DNA from 4 places in the Pseudoalteromonas sp. Hal040 genome. Region 2 is predicted to be linked to each of the others. Evidence: predicted binding sites of a transcription regulator. Region 2 holds the regulator's gene; each other region holds the start of a gene.

Region 1 (6,189 bases), 400 kb from region 2:
TGAAACAACGGGTCCTGAAATCTATGAAGCAATGGACGGTAAAATCGACATCTTCGTAGCAGGTGTTGGTACAGGTGGTACTATTACAGGTGTTAGCCGTTACCTTAAATTAGAAAAAGGGTTAAATGTACAATCTGTTGCTGTTGAGCCAACTAACTCACCTGTTATTAGCCAAACTTTAGCTGGCGAAGAAATTAAACCGGGTCCTCATAAAATTCAAGGTATCGGTGCAGGCTTCATCCCTGGCAACCTTGATTTAGAAGTGATTGATGCCGCAGAGCAAGTATCAAATGAAGATGCGATTGCAATGGCTCACGAACTAATGAAAAACGAAGGGATTTTAGTGGGTATTTCTTCTGGTGCTGCAGTCGTTGCTGCAAAGCGCCTTGCTGAAAAACCTGAAAACGCAGACAAAAATATCGTGGTAATTTTACCAAGTGCAACTGAGCGTTATTTATCTAGCCCATTATTTGCTGAAGAATTCAGCGACAAAGAGCTTGTTCAGTAATAACAACTAAGTTTTCAAAGAAGGATGCAGAGATGCATCCTTTTTTATTATCTAAAATAAATAAAACCAATAATTTTACCGAGTTAACTTTACATCAAGCTGATTTAGTCACACACTTAATCTCAAGTTAACTCGTAAAACAACAACAATGAAAAATATACTCTTAATTTTTGTTCTATTAAGTAGCTGCTTTCTTTTCGGTTGCGGTTCTGAAGATGCGCCAAAAGGCGAAAAAAACACCCCAGGTAATGTGGCGACTCTGTATTTCGATGCTTTATATAACCAAAACGATTTGAACCTTGCTATGGAATACGCCACCCCAAAAATGGCGCGTATTATGAAATCTTACGGTACCGCTGGGCAGTTCGCTCGCAACCTAGTCAATATGCAATACGACGAGGTGGTAATTGAAGTCGATATGACCAATATGAGTCTACGCGAACAATACGGTGATAAAGCCAATATCAACTTAATCTTCACAGGCTACTTTAACGGTAAAAAAGTTGATGATATGCGTAGTGTGAAAATGATGCGTAAAAAAGGCAATTGGTACATAGAAAAAATCAATGCCGATCCATTTGCACGTTGATTAATTACTAAAACTAAAAAAGGGCCTGAAGGCCCTTTTTTTGGTAAGAGTATAACTGCAGAACAGTATGGATATTACTCTTCGTCAAACTCTTGCTGTTGACGCTGTGCAGGACGCGCTAAGATCTCAACGTAGAACGATGTAAGCCCTTTAGCTTCAATATCGCTGATACATTTATTAATCTCTGCCACGTGAACGACATTGGCCTCATCCGCTGATTCACCAAACTTACAGTCAAACGCCCAATAATCGGCATCTGCTGGGAGTGTTTTATTACGCTCACGTTTTAAGTATTTTTTTACTTCGTGCTTGGCTGCATCAACCATACGAGGGTATTTAATTTTCTCGTGGTTTAGCGTGAATGTTTTCTTCATTATAGTCCTAGTAACTTGGTTCAATGACAATGGCATTAAGCCATAGGCTGCTATTATAACAAGCACAACTTAATTTAGCTGTACTTTTTATTAATTATTAAGCTTATTCTTAGTTTATTCGTAGTCTATGACAGTTCGATTAAGCCACTTATGCCTATGCTGTAGCTAAATGTAGGGGTTGATGTATCGCCTCGTCGGTAAGGCTATCATAAAATGCAGCAGCGTCAATTTGTGGGCGCTCCACGGGTTTATTTTTTTCATAAAAGCGTTTTCTAACTGCGGGCTCACAGTTATCAATCACTTCAAGTGGCACATGCAGCTTATCATCACGGACATTCAGCGGTTCTGGGTTTAAGCAATGATGTAACCTAATATCCGACAAACCACCTTGCAGTAATTTAAATGCATTGTCTTGGCCTATCATCATATCGAATTGTTCAGGAGCTAATGGTTGTGATGGACCAGCACCGAGTTCTTTACGCAGAACCGATTCAGATACATCAGGACTGGTTAATTCTGTTTTTGGCAGGTGAAACTGGCTAAAATCGAGCGCATCATGAGAAAGCATTGCTAGTAATAAAGCAAACTCTCCCGAGCGGTGCTCGTGTACACTTTTATTTAGACGATTATCGAGTTGACTCTCAGTGAGCAACAAACCATCAATCTGCATAGTCTTTAGCCAAATAGTTTCTTGATTAACCAGTTATCGGCATTTATGCATTTTTCTTTAGTTTTTTTCTTTACTTAAATAATCAGTTTGCTATTATCAGCGCCGTTGCATTGGAGGGGTTCCCGAGCGGCCAAAGGGATCAGACTGTAAATCTGACGGCTCAGCCTTCGCTGGTTCGAATCCAGCTCCCTCCACCACTTTCCTTCTTAGAAAAGTGGGGCCAAATGCAATAGTAAAAATCTGTGTGGAGGGGTTCCCGAGCGGCCAAAGGGATCAGACTGTAAATCTGACGGCTCAGCCTTCGCTGGTTCGAATCCAGCTCCCTCCACCACTCTTTACTCTTTCTACCTTTACTCTTTCTAACTTTACTCTCGCTAACTTAAGCTACCAACTCAAACTGCTTCCATTTGCTTTAAGCCATTGCTCTGCTTTTTTATAATTTGGATAAAACTGGCTCACACGTTGCCAGAACTTAGCGCTATGGTTCATATGCAAAAGATGCGCAAGTTCGTGTACAACCACATAATCAATCACCCAGGTTGGCGCACTTGCTAAATGCAGATTAAAAGTCAGCTCGCGGCGCTTATTACAACTGCCCCAACGACGTTTATAATGTTGAATTTTAAGCTTTGTAGGGAGTGCTTCAGACATCTGTAAACAATAATCATGAACACGCATTTCAATATAGCTCTCAAGCTTTTCATGTAAAAACTGCTCAAGCAATGCTAAATAGTTAGCTTCTTGATGTTTGACGCGCGATGAAATAGATAAGGTAAGCTGAGCGTGTGCATCTTGTTGCCACATGCTTTTAGTGCCTTTAGCGAATACTATCGGCACGTTTTGCTCAAACAACTTAATAGTGGCGTTTACTAATGGCAGTTGACGGCGTTCAGCATGAATGGATTGTTTGGCAATTTGTTCAGCAACCCAATCTTGCTTGGTCTTTAGCCAGGCATCAATCTCAGTTTGTGGAACATAAAAAGGTGCATAAACAGTGAGTTTCTGCTGGGCAACTTTAATTGCCACTGTGGTTCTGCGTTTACTGCGCTTTAAGGTGTAATTCAACAAAGATAAGCCAATTCAATTAATAAATATGAGAGATTCCATTTTACCCTGCCAAATAGCTGCTAATCTATAAAGATGACCCACAAATAAGTTTTCATCCTTATGCCTGACAAACCATGTTGCAGTTATATTTCCCCAACAGGTAACAAGTGCCAAGAGACAGACATGGGTTCTGGGTTTTGCTTTTGGCATGATAGTAAATTTGACAAATCAGGACTAGATCTAACCCAAAAATTAGAGCGCTATGCAAAAAAAGGCGGCTTATTAGAAGGCTTGCAACTGCAAAGAGCGAATCTTTCGGGGTTAAACCTGATCAAACAGGATGACGAGGAAGGGTATGATCTCTCTTATTGTAATTTTTATCGTGCAAATTTAACGGGTGCTCATTTATTTAATAATAAAATAGCCAACGCTTCATTAATGAAAGCCAATTTACATAGTGCGAGTTTGCATTACTGTGATTTAAAGAATACCAACTTACTAGGTATTAAGCTCAACGACAGTCGAATTGATAATATCGAGCTGGGCGAGCAGTTATTACAAGAATCAGCCGCATTTAAAGCACGCAAAAATAAGCAGCATGCTGAAGCACGAGACTTATTTGAGCAATCCGAAGAAATATATCGCAATTTAAGAAAAGCCTCTGAACATCAAGGGCTTTTTGAGCTCGCCGGTAACTTCACCTACAAAGAATTAAGAATGCGCCATGCGCAATACCGCAAAGGCTCAACCAAACAAATTACTTCTAGCTTTATTGATATGCTCTGTGGATATGGAGAAAAGCCCGAAAACGTCATTCGCTTTAGTCTTTCATTGATCATTTGCTGTGCATTTTGTTATTTCTTATTTGGGGTAAGTTACCAGAATTCTGTCATGCAACTGAGTTTTGAAAACTCATTTCAAAGCAATTTATCGGCGCTACTAAATAGTTTTTACTTTAGCGTGGTCACTTTTACCACGCTTGGGTATGGTGACATTACGCCAATAGGTTTTTCGAGGTTAATCGCTGCCATAGAAGCATTTTGTGGTAGCTTCTCGCTGGCTTTATTCGTCGTTGTTTTTGTAAAGCGTATGACTCGCTAACGCATAATGTATGAACCTATATGCTCTTTCGCCTGATACATTTTTTTATCTGCACGATTAATTAACTCCTCAGCATCGACCGTGCTATCAAGAGGCGCTGCTATAAGACCAAAACTTAAATGAAGCTCAGGGTATTGTTGTTCGAATGCAGCTATGAGTTTTTCACAAATACTAAAGGCGCTATCTAACTCGCAATCTGGTAAGATTATACAGAATTCATCCCCTCCATAACGACACGGTATATCAATCTCGCGAATATTTTCAAGTAAGTATTGCCCTATATATTTAAGGACTTCATCCCCTTTTAAATGCCCTTGTGTATCATTCACTGATTTAAAATCATCAAGATCAAAATAAACAACCGTTAATGGCGATTTGTGACGTCTGGCTCTGGCAAGGTCGCGTTGTAATAGCTCTTGCATGACACGCCGATTGTAGAGGTTAGTAAGTGGGTCAAGCTTAGCGAGCTTCTCAAGTTCTTGAGTACGCTGAGCGACTTTTTCTTCAAGGCCTTTCGCGTAGACTTCGGTGCGGCGTTTCGCATTTTCAATTTCGCCCACTAAGCTATCAATATACGTATCAAAAACCAAGGTCGTATCAAAGTAAATTAATTTATCAATGATGTTAAGGGTATGATTTAATTCTTCTTGATCGCTTATTGTGGTGCGAAGTACATTAAAAATGAGCTCTTTTAAAGTACACACAGCCGATAAGTAAAGCTTTGGTTCAACACCAATACGCTTATGTACCATTCCAATCCGTAAGCGGTTGTTAACATACTCATGTTCGTAACGGCCACAAAATAAATCGATTATATACTGCCTTTGCGCATCCCTGAGTCGTGTTAAAGTATCTGCATCACCAATTAATAACGAAATTTCATCTACTTCGGTTTGTTTTTTATAAAACTCATTAACCACATTTTCAATGGCTGACTCTATAATGGGCTTGTAGTTTAATAATGATGAGAGACTGTTTGAAGTCAGCCCTAATAAGCTCATTCTGTGTTGGATTTCTACATCATTAATTTGCATTTGTTCAACTAAAGTTTGCTCGGTTCTTCTCATCTACCCACCTCGAACTACTCCTTTTTAATTAAATATAGCCAAGGTTTTGAATCCTACGTACTTAAGTGATAGGTTTTTCTCTAAATTCAGAACAATTTGTATTAGACTGCTATAACAAGCCGTTTCAAAAAAATATTATGCTCGCGAAATTTTTTATTACCGATCAAGACCCAAGCTTAATTGTGAGCGGCGTTTATGATCCAAGTTTAGTTGCTCTTTCTATTGCTACGGCTATTTTTGCTGCTTATTTTTCTCTTCATATCATTGATTTAGCTAATAGAACTCAATTTGATTCATACCGTAAATTAGGCAGTGCGACAGGTGCCTTGGTGATGTCTGGCGGCATTTGGAGTATGCATTTTATCGGCATGCTGGCTTTTTCATTATGCACCACCGTAGAGTACGACCCTACACTGACATTTTTTTCATTTATTCCTGCACTTCTAGCCTGCTATACCGCATTTTCATTTTTGAAACGCAAAGATTTAAAGCAAATACCAACAACAATAAAACTACTCATTGGCTCTGTATTACTTGGCTCTGGCATTGGTGCGATGCACTATTCGGACATGGCCGCCATGCAAATGAGTCCACTTCTTCGCTACGACCCAGCTTGGTTTGCAGCATCGATTGTGGTGGCTGTTGCATTATCTTTTGTCGGCTTATATGCGCGCTTTCACCTAGGTGAGTATTTTAAAAAACTCACAGTGTTACAAACCCGCGTCATCTGCGCCATTATCTTTGGCTTTGCTGTGGCAGGTATGCACTACATGGGAATGGCCGCAACACGCTTTGTTGCAACCTCTCCTTTGTTATCTGAAAACGTTCAAACC
Region 2 (6,189 bases):
GGTACAGGTGTTGCTAATAAACAAGAGCAAAAAGAACTTGGCTGGGATGACGTACAGCAAGTTGATGTTATTGGTTTAGAAGTAGGTTATCGCTTAATTCCACTTGTTGACCAATCTCAAGGTGGGGAACTGTTAAATCGTATCAAAGGTGTGCGTAAGAAACTGTCTCAGGAGCTTGGCTTCTTGGTACCTCCTGTGCACATTCGCGATAACTTAGAACTTGATCCGAATGCTTACAGAATCACTATGATGGGTGTTTCAAGCGGTGAGGGTGAGTTGAAACATGGTGATGAGTTAGCAATCAACCCAGGCCAAGTATTTGGTCCAATCAAAGGGGTTGCAACAAAAGATCCTGCATTTGGTCTAGATGCGGTATGGATCAAACCTGATCAAAAAGATGAAGCACAGTCACTTGGCTATACCGTGGTTGATTCAGCGACTGTGGTTGCAACCCATATTAGTCAGTTACTCACTAATAGCGCAGCTTTACTACTGGGTCATGAAGAAGTTCAAAACTTATTAGATATGTTAGCGAAGAGCCATCCTCGACTTGTTGAAGGTCTGGTTCCTGACGTATTACCACTTACTACCGTTGTTAAAGTGCTACAAAACTTACTCAATGAAGGGGTAGCAATTCGCGATATGCGTTCAATTGTTCAAACCCTTGTTGAGTATGGCCCGCGTAGCCAAGACCCTGATGTACTAACGGCTGCAGTGCGAATTTCACTGCGCAGACTTATCGTCCAAGACGCTGTTGGTATGTCTTCTGAGATCCCTGTCATAACCTTGGCGCCTGAGTTGGAACAGATGTTGCATCAGTCACTTCAGAATGCAGGTGACGAAGGTGCCGGAATAGAGCCAGGCCTTGCAGAGCGACTTCAACAATCATTGAATGAAGCGCATCAAAACCAAGAAATGGCCGGTGAACCTTCGATACTGTTAACGTCAGGAATGTTACGTACTGTGTTATCTCGCTTCGTTAAGTACACCATCCCAGGTTTAAGGGTGATGTCTTACCAAGAGGTACCAGACGAAAGACAGATTAAGATTGTCAGCTCAGTAGGCCAACAATAGGATAGTAAAGGGGTTGAACCATGAAAATTAAACGTTTTTTTGCTAAAGATATGCGCACAGCACTGAAAGAAGTGAAAGATGAACTAGGTGTTGATGCGGTTATTATGTCGAACAAAAAGCTTGCTAACGGTGTTGAAATCGTTGCAGCAGTAGACTATGACAAAGCAGCCCCGAAAGCCGAAGCAGCACCTGTGGTGCAAGCAAAACCTGCACCGCAGCATAACTTTGTTAAGCCAGAGCCAATGCGTGCCAAGCCTGAGCCGCAAGCTAAAGTTGCTGACAGCCTACAAGCGTTACTTGAGCGTCAAGCCCCACGCCCTCGTTCGCCAGAGCTTGCATCAATGTTTAGCCAATCTGGTATCGATACCAGTGAACACTATCAGCCTAAAGCACCTATCTATCAGCAACAACAACCTGAGTATGCACACGCTCCTCGTTTTCAACAACAAGCAGCGCCTCGTGTGCAAACTCAAGCACATAGCTTAGGTTTTGATGACGACTTAGATTCTGGTTTTGATGATTTAGATTCACCAGCAGAGCACAAAAGCGCTGCGCCAGCTAATCAATCAGAAATGACGACCATGCGCGAAGAATTGAACGCAATCCGTCAATTACTTGAACACCAAGTTTCTGGCTTAATGCAACAAGACATGGCCCGTCGCGATCCAACTCGTGCGTGTATGATTGACCGTTTAGCAGGTATGGGCATTGAGCGTGATGTAGCAGAGCAAATGGCGTGTTTCATTCCTGACGATGTATCTCGCCAACAAGCATGGCAAGCATTACTGCAAATGGTTGAAAACCAAATGCATACAACGAATAACGAAATATTGCGTCAAGGCGGTGTATTTGCGTTAGTGGGTCCAACAGGCGTTGGTAAAACTACCACAGTTGCAAAACTAGCTGCATTAGGTGCGAAAAAATATGGCGCCGATAAAGTGGCGTTGATCACTACTGATACTTACAGAATTGGTGCCTACGAACAATTGGCGACTTATGGTCGTATTATTGGCTGTGGCGTAAAGCAAGTAAAAGATGCGAATGAATTAGCAGAAGTGTTATACCATTTACGTAATAAGCGTCTAGTATTAATAGACACAGCGGGTATGAGCCAACGCGACTTACGTTTAACTGAGCAATTAAACACCCTAATGCGTAATCAGCGTGTTGATATTCGTAGTTATTTAGTATTAAGTGCAACAGCACAGATTAATGTCTTGCAAGAAACCGTAAGACACTTTAAAAAGGTTCACCTAAGTGGCTGTATCTTCACTAAATTGGATGAATCTTTAAGTTTAGGTGAGATTATTAGCATAGCGATTCAAAATCGTCTGCCAATAGGGTATCTTACTAACGGTCAGCGCGTTCCAGAGGATATTCGCGTAGCGAATGCTGAAAAACTAGTGAAAAAAGCTGAACAATTGTATTTAAAACGAGCAAAAGCACAACATTCAAGACGTCAAGCAGTAGCGTCGAACACAGTAGGGATGTATGATTAACACAGTATTAGATCAAGCAAGCGGCCTGCGCAAAATGAATCAAAATAATAATAGTGGCGTTAAAGTTATCGCTGTTACTGGCGGTAAAGGTGGTGTGGGTAAAACCAACGTTTCACTCAATACCGCAATCGCATTAGGTCAGCTAGGTAATCGTGTATTAGTATTAGATGCCGATTTAGGTCTGGCAAACTGTGACGTAATGCTTGGCCTTCGTGTTGAACGTAACTTATCTCATGTTTTATCAGGCGAGTGTGAGCTTGATGAAATTCTCGTTGAAGGCCCTGCAGGCATCAAAATTGTACCAGCAACGTCTGGCTCACAAAGCATGGTGGAATTAACGCCTTCAGAGCATGCAGGCCTTATTCGCGCTTTTAGCGAGTTAAACACTGAGTTTGATATTTTAATTGTCGATACCGCCGCGGGTATTTCTGACATGGTATTAAGCTTTTCTCGTGCAGCCCAAGATGTTGTTGTGGTTGTATGTGATGAACCTACCTCAATTACCGATGCTTACGCACTTATTAAAGTCCTGAGCCGTGAGCATGGCGTATACAAATTTAAAATTGTTGCCAATATGGTGCGCAGTATGCGTGAAGGGCAAGAATTATTTGCTAAACTTTCAAAAGTAACGGATCGTTTTTTAGATGTTTCAATGGAGTTAGTAGCAACCATTCCTTATGACGAGAACATGCGTAAATCAACGCGTCGTCAAAAAGTGATTGTTGAATTATTCCCGAACTCACCGGCAGCGTTGGCGTTTAAAACATTAGCAACAAAAGCAGTTAAGTGGCCGATCCCTAATCAACCGTCTGGCCATTTAGAATTTTTTATTGAAAAACTAGTAAACGGCTAACTATGACAACATCGGTGAATAAAGCGATGGGATATCAATCAGCACAGAATCTGAATGCGATTGTTGAAAAACATGCCTCTTTAGTTAAAAAAGTGGCGTGCCATCTAATTGCTCGTTTACCTGCCAGTGTGCAACTCGATGATTTAATTCAATCAGGTATGATTGGCCTGATTGAAGCGTCAAAAAACTTTGATGCAAGCAAAGGTGCAAGCTTCGAAACTTTCGCAGGTATTCGTATTCGTGGTGCGATGTTAGACGAAATTCGTAGAGGTGATTGGGCTCCTCGCTCAGTTCACCGCAATGCCCGCCTTGTGGCTGAAACCATATCTGAATTAGAAAGTACGTTAAATCGTGAGCCCAAAGACACTGAAGTCGCTGAAAAACTTGATATTACGCTAGATGAGTACCATCATATTCTACATGATGTAAATTCGAGTAAAGTATTAGGTATTGAAGATTTAGGTGTAGATGAAGACGTCATCACACCAGTAGGTCAGGATTTAGGACTAGACAAACCGTTTAATAACGTTAAAAATGAGCGGTTTAACCAGTCTCTATTAACGGCTATCCAATCGTTACCAGAAAGAGATGCTCTCGTTTTGTCTTTGTACTACAACGACGAAATGAACTTAAAAGAAATAGGACACATACTCGATGTTAGCGAGTCGCGTGTGAGTCAAATACATGGTCAGGCGATGATTAAGCTCAAAGCAAAAATCAATGACTGGATTAATTAGTAGTAAGTAAATAAAGGTTCAAACCTCACCGGAGGATGTTTTGGATAAAAACATGAAAATTCTTGTTGTTGATGATTTTTCTACAATGAGACGTATCATTAAAAATCTATTAAGGGATTTAGGTTTTACCAATGTGCAGGAAGCTGACGACGGTTCAACAGCATTGCCAATGCTACAAAATCAAGAATTTGATTTTGTTGTAACAGATTGGAACATGCCTGGTATGCAAGGTATTGATTTGTTACGTGCAATTCGTGCTGATGATAGCCTTAAGCATATTCCTGTTTTAATGGTGACAGCTGAAGCGAAAAAAGAACAAATTGTTGCTGCTGCTCAAGCAGGTGTTAATGGCTACATCGTTAAACCATTCACTGCTGCGACACTTAAAACCAAATTGGAAAAAGTGTTCGAACGTTTAGGTTAATCTAAGGGGAGAGGCTTATGTCAGCACTTGCTGCGCCTCAAATAAGTTTAGAGCAAGCTCGTCAACTTGTTGAGTATCTTGAAAATGGTGAACAAGAAAAAGCGGATAAGCTGATTCTTGACGCTGCATCAAAAGAACAATCAGAGTTGTTTGCTGAAGTCGGTAAATTAACGCGTCAGCTTCACGAAGCGTTAAAAAACTTTGACTTAGATACTCGTCTCACTGATTTAACTACCGACGCGATCCCAGACGCTAAGCAGCGCTTAAATTATGTTATGGAAATGACAGAAAGCGCCGCCAATAAAACCATGGATGCGGTTGAAGCAAGTTTACCAATAGCTCAACAACTTGCTGATGAAATCGCAACAATAAAACCTACGTGGGATCGTTTAATGAGCCGAGAAATTGAACTCGGTGAATTTAAATCGTTATGTCATAGCTTAGATAAGTTCATGAATAACTCGCACACCAAAACCGACGAACTACAAGGTTTGATGACTAATGTGTTGATGGCGCAGGACTATCAAGACTTAACGGGGCAGGTTATCCGCCGAGTCATCGAATTAGTGCGAGAAGTAGAAGACAGTTTAATTAATCTCTTAACTGTATTTGGCAGTCAAGAAGATGGTCATCAACAACAAGAAAAACAGGCCATAGAAAAAGCACCTGCGACCAGTGATACACTAGCAGGTCCTGAAGGGCCGATTATTGATAGTGAGTCTCGCGATGATGTTGTCTCAGGACAAGATGAAGTCGATGACCTATTATCAAGTCTGGGCTTCTAAGAGGAGAGTAGCTGCATGAGCTTTGAAGTCGATGAAGATATATTACAGGATTTCCTTGTTGAAGCAGGGGAAATCTTAGAGCTTTTGTCAGAGCAATTAGTCGAGCTTGAAAATAACCCAGAAGACAAAGATCTTTTAAACGCCATTTTTAGAGGCTTTCACACTGTAAAAGGTGGTGCAGGCTTCTTGAGCATGACAGAGCTTGTTGATGCGTGTCATGGTGCAGAGAATGTTTTCGATTTATTACGTCAAGGTGTGCGTACAGTTACACCTGAGCTGATGGATGTAATCCTACAGGCCCTCGACACTATCAATGAAATGTTCGCTACGATTCAAAATCGCGAACAACCAGAGCCCGCAGATCAAGCCCTATTAGATGTTCTTCATAAATTAAGTCAGCCACCTACAGCAGAAGAGCTCGCTGGTGAAGATATTTCTGTAGCAGCAGAGGTTGCAGTAGCACCTGAAGAGCCCGTTATTGAAGAGCCAGTTGTCGATACGCCTGACGTTACAGCTGATATCGCGACAGATAATATTGATGAAGATGACCCATTTGCTTTCGACATGTTGTTTGATGGCGGTGGTCTTGCAGATAGCAAGCCTGAGTCACAGAACATTGACGAAATCACCGAAGATGAATTTGAAAGCCTACTTGATGAGCTTCATGGCAAGGGGCAAGGTCCTGCTTCAACCACGCCAGATGTAATTAGTAGCGACAGTGACGACATCACTGATGATGAATTTGACAGCTTATTAGATGAGTTACACGGCGTTGGCAATTTCGGTGAAGTAAAACAAGATAAAGTTGCTCAGCCAG
Region 3 (6,189 bases), 630 kb from region 2:
TATCGGGATTACACGAGATATAAATAATGTTGTCGTAGTTGGCAACTAAGTCACATGTCAGTGTGTCCATGCCTGCGCGTGGTGGATCTACCAAGATTGTTTGGCAGTTATAGCTTTTCAGATCTATGCCATCTAAACGCGAGAAGGTACGTTCGCCTTTCATCGCTTGAGTGAACTCTTCACTCGACATACGAATAATATCTAAGTTCTCAACTTTGTTCTGTGCGATATTGTATTGCGCGGAGTAAACCGATGATTTTGATATCTCAGTGGCTAATACGCGATCGAATGAACCGGCAAGGGCAATAGAAAAGTTTCCATTTCCACAATATAGCTCAAGTAAATCATTGCTAAGTGGTTGGCAAAGCGCTTGTGCCCACTCGAGCATTTTGATGTTCACTTTCGCATTTGGCTGCGTAAAGCTATTTTCGACTTGTTGATAAATAAGCTCTTTACCGTTTACATTAAGACGCTCGATAACATATTCATTACCAATCACTTCTTTTTGCTTACGAGCACGACCAATAAAATCAATTTTAAACTGTGTGCTCAGTTTTGCCTTAAGCTCTTTAATTGCTTGCAGCCAATGCTCATCTAATTGTTTGTGATATAACAAGCTAACAAGAATTTCGCCACTTAAACTTGATAGGTAATCGATTTGAAATAGCTTACGGCGCAGAACTTCGCTACCTTTTAAGTTTTCGATCATGGCTTGCATAACTTCACCTACTAAAGGTGCAGCAGGGTCAAACTCATCAACGCGGATTTTTTCTTTAGTTTGTTGATCAAACATGATGTGAAACAGGTCTTCACCTTCATGCCATACTCGAAACTCTGCACGTTGGCGGTAATGAATAGGATCAGAGCCAAACACTTCTAATTTTTCGACACCAAAACGTCGAAACTGTGAGGTGATGCGCTGCTCTTTCTCACTCAATTGTGCATCGTATTGAGTTGTATCAATTTTTATAACCGCCATGGCTGATTACCTTTTATCTCTTAGCTTTATAACGGCGCTATTGTAGGGAGCGCTGAGGATTTGTCTAGTTTTGTTATTTATTTTAGTGTCGTTTTTTTATACAAAAAACTTAAGTTCTGTGGTTTTTGGCCGATAATGAGTTAACCATAACATGGAGTCGGATCATGAAAATTGGCAACCTAGGCTATATGCCTAATACAAATGTGAATAAATACAATGGCAAGCAGGCATTGCAACAGCCTACCATTCAAAATCGTCAAGATAGTTATCAACAACGCGGTCGTGAGCTCGCGGCAAAAGTTCTTGATGATAAACTTGCAGAGGCATTAGGCCTACCTAAAGCCGAAGAGAAAAAAGATAAACCGCTGTTCGACTTTGAAGAGATCGTAAAAAACGTTCTCGACTTTGTTGGCGGTGCACTTCGTAAAGCAAAAGCTGATGGCGCTGATGATGAAAAACTTAAAGGCATGCTAGGTGATGCACGCAAAGGTGTGCAAATGGGCATCGACGATGCGTATGATGAGCTTAAAGAGTCAGGTATTCTTAACGATGACATCGAAGAGGGCATCGAAAAGTCTAAAGAAGGTATCTACAAAGGTATTGATGAATTAGAGGAAGACTTGTTCAACCCTAAACCGAATGCGGTTTCAGTAAGCCAAGCTCAGTATATTAGTTTAAGTAATAACGCTGAATACACCTTCACCACCGCTGAAGGTGATGAAGTGAGTATTAGTTTTGCAGATGCATATCAAAGTAAGTCAGCAAGCAGCTATAGCAAAAATGGTGATAACGAGGCCTTTGTCAGTGAATCGTCTCAATCTCGTGACTTATCATTCTCGATGACAGTCAATGGCGATCTAAATGAGCAAGAGCAGCAAGCTATCAATGAACTGATGGAAGACTTACAAAGTGTCAGTGAGACATTCTTCTCTGGTTCATTAGAAGATGCCTTTGAACAAGCTAAAGAGTTGAACTTAGGCAACGAGCAACTTGTTGGCTTTACGATGGATCTGAAACAAACCAAAACAGTGGCAGCTATTAAAGGCTATGAAGAATATAAACCAGCCCCTGAAAAAGAAGTTGCTGAGAAAATTGCGCCATTTAATGACGACTTGAAGCAGGCGTTTAATAAAGCAGGCGATATTGGTTTGCAAAATGAACTAGCTGGCATCTTACAATGGTTAAACCAAGATAAAGAAGAAGTCAGTAAGCTGGTGGATTATACCAAAGCCATGTTTGAGCAAATGAATAAGCTACGTTCGGCAACAGAAGAAGCGTAGTCCTTTCTTTCTTTTTATTAAGCCACATGGCAAACTGCTGACCTTTGATGATCCGAGGTAAGCAGTTTGTCAGTTCATATAATGGTGTTTGATTCAGGTATAGGTGGAACAACCGTACTAGAACAGATCCAAGCTGTGATCCCTGATGCTGATTATAGCTATTTTATGGATAATGCTTTATTGCCTTACGGCGCACAAAGCCAGCAAACGATCATCGCTCGTCTTTTTGCACTACTAAAGTTTATAGAAACAGCAAACTTACACGTAGATATCCTAGTTATTGCCTGTAATACCGCTTCTACCTCTGCACTAGAAACTATTCGCCCTTATACAAACATCGAAGTTGTTGGTGTTGTACCTGCGATAAAGCCTGCGTGCGCTATTAGTAAGAGTAAACATATTGGCTTATTGGCGACGCCATCGACGACTAAGAGTTGCTACACTGCAAACTTAATTAGTACTCATAGCCAAGGCACACAAGTTAGCTTATATGGATCAACGGCGCTGGTGGAAATTGCTGAAACACTATTTCATACGCAGAAAATCAATAAAGCAAAGCTTGAGAAAGTATTGAGTGATTTAGCGATAGCAGAAGATATAGATGTATTAGTTCTTGGTTGTACGCACTTCCCATTACTCGCCAGCGCGATTAGTGACTACTTCAAACGACAGGTACTACTCATTGATTCTGGTAAAGCTATTGCTAAGCGCGTTGAGAGTTTGATTACTTTACGAGGCTTTACTTTTACAACCGATAAAAAAAGCCGCTGCATTACTATGCAACGGCTCCTATAGGTCATTCGCAATTACGCGTTGAGCTGATTACGCTGACTGATCAGATTCCTCACGGAAACCATTAGCCTCGTTCTCTTGTTTTTGTTTTGCTTCACGCACTTTTAAAGTACGTTGTTGGAACTCGCTATCATTTAATTGATTGATTGCGTTATCTGCATCCGCTTCTGCCATTTCAACAAAACCAAAGCCACGACGTTTACCTGTATTTTTATCTTTTAATAAACGTACGTTGAAAACTTTGCCTTGCTCTTCAAATAAAGCACGAACAACACCTTCATTAGCACGATAAGGTAGGTTGCCAACATAAAGTGTTTTTGTTTTTACTTCGGCCTCCTCACTTGACGTTGATGAAAGTGCTGCAATAACTAAAGCACCAATTAATAAGCCTGCACCAAATAGTAATGCTGGGTCCAAAGCCAAGCTTGCAAATGCAAACTTAACAACCACAAAACCTAAAACAGCAAGAATAACTGAGAAAAGAAAAGATTTTTGATCGGGTAATTTCATTTTGATCTACCAATAAACAAGAAATAAACATTAATTTAACATTGTGAACTTGCTATCTTAACGAGTTAAATGAACATAGCAATGAAATTTGCATTAAATTATGAATATTGGCTTAAAAAACAGCCATAATAGCGACCGTTTTTGCTGTTTTCGGTAAATTTAGTTCGCTTTTTGAGCGAACAGTAAAAAGATCGAAAAAAAGTGTTGATCTGTTTTTGGATCTCCCTATAATGCGACCCCACTGACACGGCGGGCAGCAACGAAAGACGCTGAACAACGTAGCAGAGAGTTAAGTGAAACTTCGGTTTCAAATAATCGAAAGAAAGTTTGAAATTAAGTGTTGACTCGAAAATTTAAGGATGTATTATACGCATCCCTAGCGACAACGTCGCAACGTTCTTTAACAATATAAAGCAATCATCTGTGTGGGCACTCGTACAGGTTGAGTTCTAACAGCGAAGCTTAGTTTACTAAGCGACGCAAACAAATTTAGAGTCTCAATTGAACTGAGTGACCAACGGAAACAAGTTTACTTGTTTCAGCACAGTCAATTCGATATCGAAAGATATCAAAATTCAGAATTCATTGAGCACGAAACTTCGGTTTCAAAAAACTTTTAATTGAAGAGTTTGATCATGGCTCAGATTGAACGCTGGCGGCAGGCCTAACACATGCAAGTCGAGCGGTAACAGAGAGTAGCTTGCTACTCTGCTGACGAGCGGCGGACGGGTGAGTAATGCTTGGGAATATGCCTTATGGTGGGGGACAACAGTTGGAAACGACTGCTAATACCGCATGATGTCTACGGACCAAAGTGGGGGACCTTCGGGCCTCACGCCATAAGATTAGCCCAAGTGGGATTAGCTAGTTGGTGAGGTAATGGCTCACCAAGGCGACGATCCCTAGCTGGTTTGAGAGGATGATCAGCCACACTGGGACTGAGACACGGCCCAGACTCCTACGGGAGGCAGCAGTGGGGAATATTGCACAATGGGCGCAAGCCTGATGCAGCCATGCCGCGTGTGTGAAGAAGGCCTTCGGGTTGTAAAGCACTTTCAGTAAGGAGGAAAGGTTAAGTGTTAATAGCACTTAGCTGTGACGTTACTTACAGAAGAAGCACCGGCTAACTCCGTGCCAGCAGCCGCGGTAATACGGAGGGTGCGAGCGTTAATCGGAATTACTGGGCGTAAAGCGTACGCAGGCGGTTTGTTAAGCGAGATGTGAAAGCCCCGGGCTCAACCTGGGAACTGCATTTCGAACTGGCAAACTAGAGTGTGATAGAGGGTGGTAGAATTTCAGGTGTAGCGGTGAAATGCGTAGAGATCTGAAGGAATACCGATGGCGAAGGCAGCCACCTGGGTCAACACTGACGCTCATGTACGAAAGCGTGGGGAGCAAACAGGATTAGATACCCTGGTAGTCCACGCCGTAAACGATGTCTACTAGAAGCTCGGTCCCTCGGGACTGTTTTTCAAAGCTAACGCATTAAGTAGACCGCCTGGGGAGTACGGCCGCAAGGTTAAAACTCAAATGAATTGACGGGGGCCCGCACAAGCGGTGGAGCATGTGGTTTAATTCGATGCAACGCGAAGAACCTTACCTACACTTGACATACAGAGAACTTACCAGAGATGGTTTGGTGCCTTCGGGAACTCTGATACAGGTGCTGCATGGCTGTCGTCAGCTCGTGTTGTGAGATGTTGGGTTAAGTCCCGCAACGAGCGCAACCCCTATCCTTAGTTGCCAGCGATTCGGTCGGGAACTCTAAGGAGACTGCCGGTGATAAACCGGAGGAAGGTGGGGACGACGTCAAGTCATCATGGCCCTTACGTGTAGGGCTACACACGTGCTACAATGGCGCATACAGAGTGCTGCGAACCTGCGAGGGTAAGCGAATCACTTAAAGTGCGTCGTAGTCCGGATTGGAGTCTGCAACTCGACTCCATGAAGTCGGAATCGCTAGTAATCGCGTATCAGAATGACGCGGTGAATACGTTCCCGGGCCTTGTACACACCGCCCGTCACACCATGGGAGTGGGTTGCTCCAGAAGTGGATAGTCTAACCTTCGGGAGGACGTTCACCACGGAGTGATTCATGACTGGGGTGAAGTCGTAACAAGGTAGCCCTAGGGGAACCTGGGGCTGGATCACCTCCTTATACGATTTAGAACTTATTTGTTCGTAGTGTCCACACAGATGATTGTTAATTGTAAAGAGAACAACACTTATTGTTTGGGTCTGTAGCTCAGTTGGTTAGAGCGCACCCCTGATAAGGGTGAGGTCGGTAGTTCAAATCTACTCAGACCCACCACTTCTTATGAAGTGGCAAATTAAGCAATAAGTACCAGCATATGTGGGGCTATAGCTCAGCTGGGAGAGCGCCTGCCTTGCACGCAGGAGGTCAGCAGTTCGATCCTGCTTAGCTCCACCACTTTTACTCCTCAAAAATAAACATTCTTAATCAGGTAATAAACTGCTTGAGAATAGAGTGTGTTTAATTTTGAGAAGTTTATTCTCTTGCTCTTTAAAAATTTGGAAAGCTGATATTAAAATTCTTATAGATAACATTGTTATTTATAAAGAGTTTTCAAAAGTAAAAATATGCCAGTTAATCAGCAATGATTAATC
Region 4 (6,189 bases), 220 kb from region 2:
ACCTTGTATTTTGGGTATTTAGAGCGCAAGAGAAACGTAAGCAATTAGCGCTTGAAAGCTTAGTAACAGAACGAACCGTAGAGCTTCGAGAAGCCAACGATAAGCTTAACCAAGTGAATTCACAGCTTAAGTTAGTTAGTCACTCAGATGAGCTTACAGGGTTACGTAGTCGCCGCTTCTTGTTTGATCAGCTCCCTAAAGATATCGAACACTTCCAGCGTAACTCGCAGTCATTGCAAGCGCAGGGTAAGTCGCTAGTGCTATTAATAATTAACTTTGATAACTTCAGCCGCATTAATGATGCGTATGGCCCCCTTGCTGGCGATAGCTGTTTACAACAAATGGCGACTTTATTGAATAGTCGTACTCAAGGTTCTGACTATGTTGCGCGTTGGAGTGGTGATGAGTTTTTACTCTTACTACGTGACTTCAAACGCACAGCGATAGACAATTATGTGGCCGATTTATGTGAAGCAATTGCAGCAAACCCATTTAGATTACCGAATGGAGAATCGACCACCATTACTGCGTCGATTGGCTGGTCTTTCTACCCATTACCTTTACTGGGTGGCCAAGTTATTGGTTGGGAAACCTCAGTTAACCTAGCTGATATTGCACTGCATCAAGTGAAAAAGCGCGGTGGCGATGGTGTAGCAAACATTACCTTTGACGAGCAATTAGATGCCTTTGAGTTCGAGCAAAGCAACAATGTTGACCAGCAGCTTAGTGCACTACAAGCTAATGGCCTAGCCGATATTAAAATTTGGATGCGCTAGCGTTTCTATTGGTATTAAAAAAGGAGCCTTAAGGCTCCTTTTTTGTGAATGCTGTTTGGCTTAAGCCATGAACTCTTTGATGCGAGTTAAGATACCATTTGCATCTAGGCCCATTTCGGCGTGCATTTCATCTTGCGTACCATGCTTAATGAACTCATCTGGAATACCTAAGTTTAAGATAGTCACATCCGCTTTGATTGCAGCTAAGTATTCATTAACAGCAGAACCTGCACCGCCTGCAATGGCGTTGTCTTCTAAGGTAACAATCACATTATGGCTGCCGAGTAAGTCACTGATAGCGTCAGTATCAAGAGGTTTGATAAAGCGCATATCAATGACTGTTGCGTTAAGCGCTTCTGCAGCTACTTTGGCGTTCTCTAGCAGCGTACCGAACGACAAGATCGCCACTTTGCTACCTTGTTTGATGCTTCTCGCTTTACCAATTTCAATCGCACTCATGGTTGATTCAACCTCACATGTGCCTGCACTACCACGCGGGTAACGAACAGCGACAGGTTGATTGCATTGGTAACCAGTGTAAAGCATTTGACGGCACTCGTTCGTGTCGCTTGGTGCCATGATAACCATATTAGGAATACAGCGCATAAAGCTTAAGTCATAAGCACCTTGGTGAGTTTCACCATCAGCACCAACAATACCAGCACGGTCAATAGCAAATAAAACAGGTAAGTTTTGTAATGCTACATCGTGGATAAGTTGATCGTACGCACGTTGTAAAAAGCTTGAATAAATAGCAACAACAGGCTTCAAACCTTCACATGCAAAGCCAGCAGCAAGCGTTACAGCATGTTGCTCTGCAATCGCCACATCAAAGTATTGCGCAGGGTACTCTTTAGAAAAACGTACCATGCCTGAGCCTTCACGCATCGCTGGGGTAATTGCCATTAGCTTGTCGTCTTGTGCTGCCATATCACATAACCAGTCACCAAACACATTTGAGAATGTGGCAGCGCCTGGTTTTGATTTTGGTAATTTTGACATGCTCGGATCAAATTTTGGTACGCCATGGTAACCAATTGGATCCGCTTCAGCTGGTTTATAACCTTTACCTTTTTGCGTTTTAATATGCAGTAACTGCGGGCCTTTAAGGTTACGCATATTACGTAAGGTATCAACCAACATATTTACATCATGACCATCAATTGGGCCGATGTAGTTTAGGCCTAATTCTTCAAAGAACGTGCCTGGAATGACCATACCTTTTAAGTGTTCTTCCATGCGGCTAGCAAGTTCTTTCACTGGCGGTAAACCTGAAAGCAGCTTTTTACTGCCTTCACGAATATTGGTGTAGAAACTACCAGATAAAATACGAGCAAAGTGATTATTTAGTGCACCTACGTTTTCTGAAATCGACATTTCATTATCGTTTAAGATAATTAACACGTTAGGGTTTACATCACCCATGTGATTCATCGCTTCAAATGCCATACCCGCCGTAATCGCACCATCGCCAATAACCGCTACAGTTTTACGATCTTTACCTTCTTTTTCAGCGGCAATGGCCATGCCTAAGGCAGCCGAAATAGAGGTGCTCGAATGGCCTACACTGAAAGTGTCGTAAGGGCTTTCTTCACGGAATGGGAAAGGGTGCAAACCGTCTTTTTGACGAATAGTATGCATTTGGTCACGGCGACCCGTTAAGATTTTGTGCGGGTATGCTTGATGACCCACATCCCATACTAAACGATCTTCAGGAGTGTTATAAACATAATGCAACGCAACGGTTAGTTCAACAGTGCCTAAACCTGATGCTAAGTGACCACTACTTTGCGAAACCGAGTTAAGTAGGTATTCGCGTAACTCTTTACTAAACGCAGGTAACTTGTCTTGCGCTAAATCACGCAGTTGTGCTGGTTCGTCAACCAAACTTAATAATGGATACTTGCTACTATCAAGTGTCATGATTTTTTATACATCCTTCGCTAACCAGAGTGCATTATAGCCCATTGCTGCTCTGATTTTTTAGTTATTTTGTCTTTCTTTTGTAGGCATTAATAATTACGTTCAACGATATAGCTTGCAAGGCTCGCCAGTTCGCTGGTGTCGTAATCAATTGCCTCAAGAGCTTGATGAGCTTGAGCCAGTAAATCTTGTGCTTTTTGCTTTGCGCCAGCCATACCTAATAATGCAGGGTAAGTTGCTTTATTAGCTGCAATATCTGAACCTTGTGGTTTACCCAATGTTTCAGTATCAGCTTCTACATCAAGGATATCGTCTTGTACCTGAAAAGCCAGTCCTATTGCTTGGCCAAATAGGTTTAATTGCGCGAGGGTATGCTCATCGCAATTTTTAGCACACAACGCACCAAGTGTAATTGCGCAATTAAGTAATGCGCCTGTTTTTAGCTGGTGAATGCGCTCCAGCTGTTCAACAGTAATTTGTTTATCGGTCGCTTCGATATCCAGTGCTTGTCCACCTACCATACCCTCAATACCTGAGGCTTTGCTTAACGAGGCTATCATTTTTACTTGTTGCGTAGCTGAAACTGCAAATTGATGGTTGGCGATTAAATCAAATGCCAGTGTTTGTAATGCATCTCCGGCAAGTATTGCTTGCGCTTCCCCGTAAACAATATGACAGGTAGGACGGCCACGTCTTAAGTCATCATCATCCATGGCAGGTAGGTCATCATGGACTAATGAGTAGCTATGAATACACTCAATAGCAGCGGCAAGAATATCAAGATCGGCTTTGTCTGCGCCCATCATTCGGCCAGTTGCATAAACAAGGTAAGGACGTAAGCGCTTACCACCATTTAAAACCCCATAATGCGTGGCTTCTTTGATGGTTTTTTCGGTATTAAGTGGTCGTTCGAAATAGCGATTTAAATGTGCTTCAACGTCTTCTCGAGCGCGTTGTAGTTGTTCTTTTAATTGCACTTAATTAGTCCAGATTTGAATCAAAATTGCTAAGAGGCGCTTGGCTATCGTTGCCCATTAATATGGCAACCTTTTGTTCGGCTTGTTGTAACTTACCAGATGAAGCATTTGCCAACGCAATGCCGCGTTCAAACTGTTTGAGTGACTGCTCTAGCGACAGTTCACCTTGCTCCATTTGTGCAACAATTTGAGATAATTCATCCAGTGCTTCTTCAAAGCTTAAGTTTTCTGGTTTCTTTGTTGCCATTGTGGCCTCGATAGCTGTTAGAAAGTGAGGCCAATTTTAGGGGGAATGCTAAACTAGGTCAAAGAATGATGTGTTTTTTTACGCATAATCCATTTTCAATATGCTATTTTTACGGTTTTAGATACAGCTTAAACTTGTAGCTTAAAAATCTTACATTAAAATAAAATTAATTCATTTAATGATTTAAGTATTTCAATTGCTTGCCGATAAGCAGTTAATAATAAAAATTTGATGCCTATGGGTGTCGTGTAATTGTTGCTCTGGAGGGGTATGTGGATTTAGCAACCATAATAGGTATTCTTGGTGCCATAGGCTTAATTGCTATGTCGATGGTGTTAAGTAGTGACGGCCAAGTTGCAATGTTTTACAACACGCCTTCGGTGGTCATTGTATTTGGTGGTTCGATTTTTATCGTATTATCGAATTTCACTATGGGGCAATTTTTGGGCATTGGTAAGGTCGCTGCAAAAGCCTTTATGTTCAAAATTGAATCGCCAGAAGAATTAATCGAAAAAGCAGTAGAATTAGCTGACTCAGCACGTAAAGGTGGTTTCTTAGCATTAGAAGAAGCCGAAATCCCAAACGGCTTTATGCGTAAAGGGGTTGATATGTTAGTGGATGGCCATGATGCTGATGTGGTACGAGCTACACTGCAAAAAGATATTTCCCTTACTGCTACTCGCCATGAAATTGGTGCAGGCTTATTTAAGTCCCTCGCCGATATCGCTCCAGCGATGGGGATGATCGGTACACTGATCGGTCTGGTTGCTATGTTATCAAACATGGATGACCCAAAAGCAATCGGTCCTGCAATGGCGGTTGCTCTTTTAACAACACTTTATGGTGCTTTCTTAGCAAACGTTGTTGCTATTCCTATTCAGGTAAAACTAGAGCTGCGTAAAGACGAGGAAGCGCTTAACCAACGCTTAATTCTCGACGCAGTACTGGGTATTCAAGATGGTCAAAACCCGAAAGTGATTGAAGGTATCTTGAAAAACTACTTAGCCGAATCAAAACGTAAAGTTGATACCGAGGAGTAGGGTATGTCTGATCAAGAGTGCAAATGCCCACCTCCTGGCTTACCTGCTTGGATGGGAACTTTCGCAGATTTAATGTCACTATTAATGTGCTTCTTTGTACTCTTACTAGCCTTCTCGGAAATGGATGTACTGAAGTTCAAGCAAATTGCCGGCTCTATGAAGTTTGCTTTCGGTGTACAAAATAAAATAGAAGTAAAAGATATTCCTAAAGGAACCTCAGTCATTGCCATGGAGTTCACGCCTGGTAAGCCTGAACCCACTCCAATTGAAACGATTCAACAACAAACCGTAGAAATGACGCAGCAAATGCTTGAGTTTCAGGCCGGCGACGAAAGCTCTGCCGGTGGTCGACAAGAACAGCGCGGTAACAAGCGTGGTGGTGAGTCTCAAAGTACGGCTCAGCAACAAGCCTTGGAACAGTCAATTTCTGCGGCTGATCAAGAACAAACAAATGAACTTGTTAAGAAAATTGCCCAGCAGCTAGAACAGCAAATAATGGATGGGGCGATTGAGCTTGAGTCATTAGGTCAACAAATTATTATTCGCATTCGAGAAAATGGTTCGTTCCCGTCTGGCAGTGCATTTTTACAACCAAAATTTAAACCGATTATTCGTGATATTGCCACGTTGTTAAAAGATGTGCCGGGCGAAATTACCGTGTCAGGACACACTGATGATTTCCAAGTATCGAATGAGCTTTACACGAATAACTGGGATTTATCATCAAAACGCGCAGTGGCAGTCGCCAGTGAAATGGAAAAAGCCCCGGGCTTTGATAAGTCACGAATGGTCGTGGTAGGGCATGCTGAAACACGGCCCCTTGTACCTAATGTGACTGATGAAGATCGTAAACGAAATCGCCGTGTTGAAATCTCTATCATGCAAGGTAAAGCACACGAATCTGACCCTATTGATGTAAGGCCGTAAATCAATTAAAGTGAAACTTCATTAACACATGTAATGGAGTATAAAAATGAAAAAAGTTGATAAGTACAGCTATATGCCAGGTAATGGCGGCGGTGGCGATGACAATGATGATGGTAAAACACAAGGCGATTAACTTTGCCTCATTGGATTGACTCTGTCATTGTGACATTGGATCATAGCTGGGTGTTCATTCTGAGCCCGGCTATTTTTGTATTTTATCTTCGCAAAGATTGGCCTGCATTTTACTTTGCTGTTATCACAGCCGCTTTCTTCCTATACGGAACTCTTATTTATTCAGC

Evidence for each region. Region 2 encodes FliA, which starts transcription of late flagellar genes. Its sites were predicted from a motif close to CTAAAGNTNNNNNNNNNNNNGCCGATA; they were not measured.
Region 1: P4S60_RS10115 (VC2046/SO_2500 family protein) is a predicted target of FliA. The motif match lies at 2,176-2,202, and genes of this name have one in related genera.
Region 3: P4S60_RS15025 (DUF5610 domain-containing protein) is a predicted target of FliA. The motif match lies at 1,088-1,114, and genes of this name have one in related genera.
Region 4: pomA (flagellar motor protein PomA) is a predicted target of FliA. The motif match lies at 4,106-4,132, and genes of this name have one in related genera.

Annotation. Positions count from the first base shown of each region.
Region 1 covers NZ_JARLUU010000001.1:2,203,297-2,209,485, forward strand. Annotated here, with positions in the region: gene cysK (cysteine synthase A) at 1-508, shown strand, start outside; gene P4S60_RS10105 (hypothetical protein) at 657-1,097, shown strand; gene P4S60_RS10110 (DUF6172 family protein) at 1,172-1,471, opposite strand; gene P4S60_RS10115 (VC2046/SO_2500 family protein) at 1,626-2,141, opposite strand; tRNA gene P4S60_RS10120 (tRNA-Tyr) at 2,254-2,338, shown strand; tRNA gene P4S60_RS10125 (tRNA-Tyr) at 2,388-2,472, shown strand; gene P4S60_RS10130 (M48 family metallopeptidase) at 2,526-3,206, opposite strand; gene P4S60_RS10135 (ion channel) at 3,309-4,289, shown strand; gene P4S60_RS10140 (GGDEF domain-containing protein) at 4,286-5,356, opposite strand; partial or broken gene P4S60_RS10145 (MHYT domain-containing protein) at 5,494-6,189, shown strand, end outside.
Region 2 covers NZ_JARLUU010000001.1:2,602,057-2,608,245, reverse strand. Annotated here, with positions in the region: gene flhA (flagellar biosynthesis protein FlhA) at 1-1,074, shown strand, start outside; gene flhF (flagellar biosynthesis protein FlhF) at 1,095-2,573, shown strand; gene P4S60_RS12065 (MinD/ParA family ATP-binding protein) at 2,566-3,426, shown strand; gene P4S60_RS12060 (RNA polymerase sigma factor FliA) at 3,453-4,163, shown strand; gene cheY (chemotaxis response regulator CheY) at 4,204-4,587, shown strand; gene P4S60_RS12050 (protein phosphatase CheZ) at 4,605-5,372, shown strand; gene P4S60_RS12045 (chemotaxis protein CheA) at 5,388-6,189, shown strand, end outside.
Region 3 covers NZ_JARLUU010000001.1:3,233,764-3,239,952, reverse strand. Annotated here, with positions in the region: gene trmA (tRNA (uridine(54)-C5)-methyltransferase TrmA) at 1-979, opposite strand, end outside; gene P4S60_RS15025 (DUF5610 domain-containing protein) at 1,144-2,259, shown strand; partial or broken gene murI (glutamate racemase) at 2,326-3,119, shown strand; gene P4S60_RS15015 (RNA recognition motif domain-containing protein) at 3,082-3,561, opposite strand; rRNA gene P4S60_RS15010 (16S ribosomal RNA) at 4,179-5,719, shown strand; tRNA gene P4S60_RS15005 (tRNA-Ile) at 5,796-5,872, shown strand; tRNA gene P4S60_RS15000 (tRNA-Ala) at 5,917-5,992, shown strand.
Region 4 covers NZ_JARLUU010000001.1:2,820,444-2,826,632, reverse strand. Annotated here, with positions in the region: gene P4S60_RS13140 (diguanylate cyclase domain-containing protein) at 1-776, shown strand, start outside; gene dxs (1-deoxy-D-xylulose-5-phosphate synthase) at 837-2,699, opposite strand; gene ispA ((2E,6E)-farnesyl diphosphate synthase) at 2,789-3,676, opposite strand; gene xseB (exodeoxyribonuclease VII small subunit) at 3,681-3,923, opposite strand; gene pomA (flagellar motor protein PomA) at 4,196-4,963, shown strand; gene P4S60_RS13115 (flagellar motor protein MotB) at 4,967-5,890, shown strand; gene P4S60_RS13110 (hypothetical protein) at 6,026-6,189, shown strand, end outside.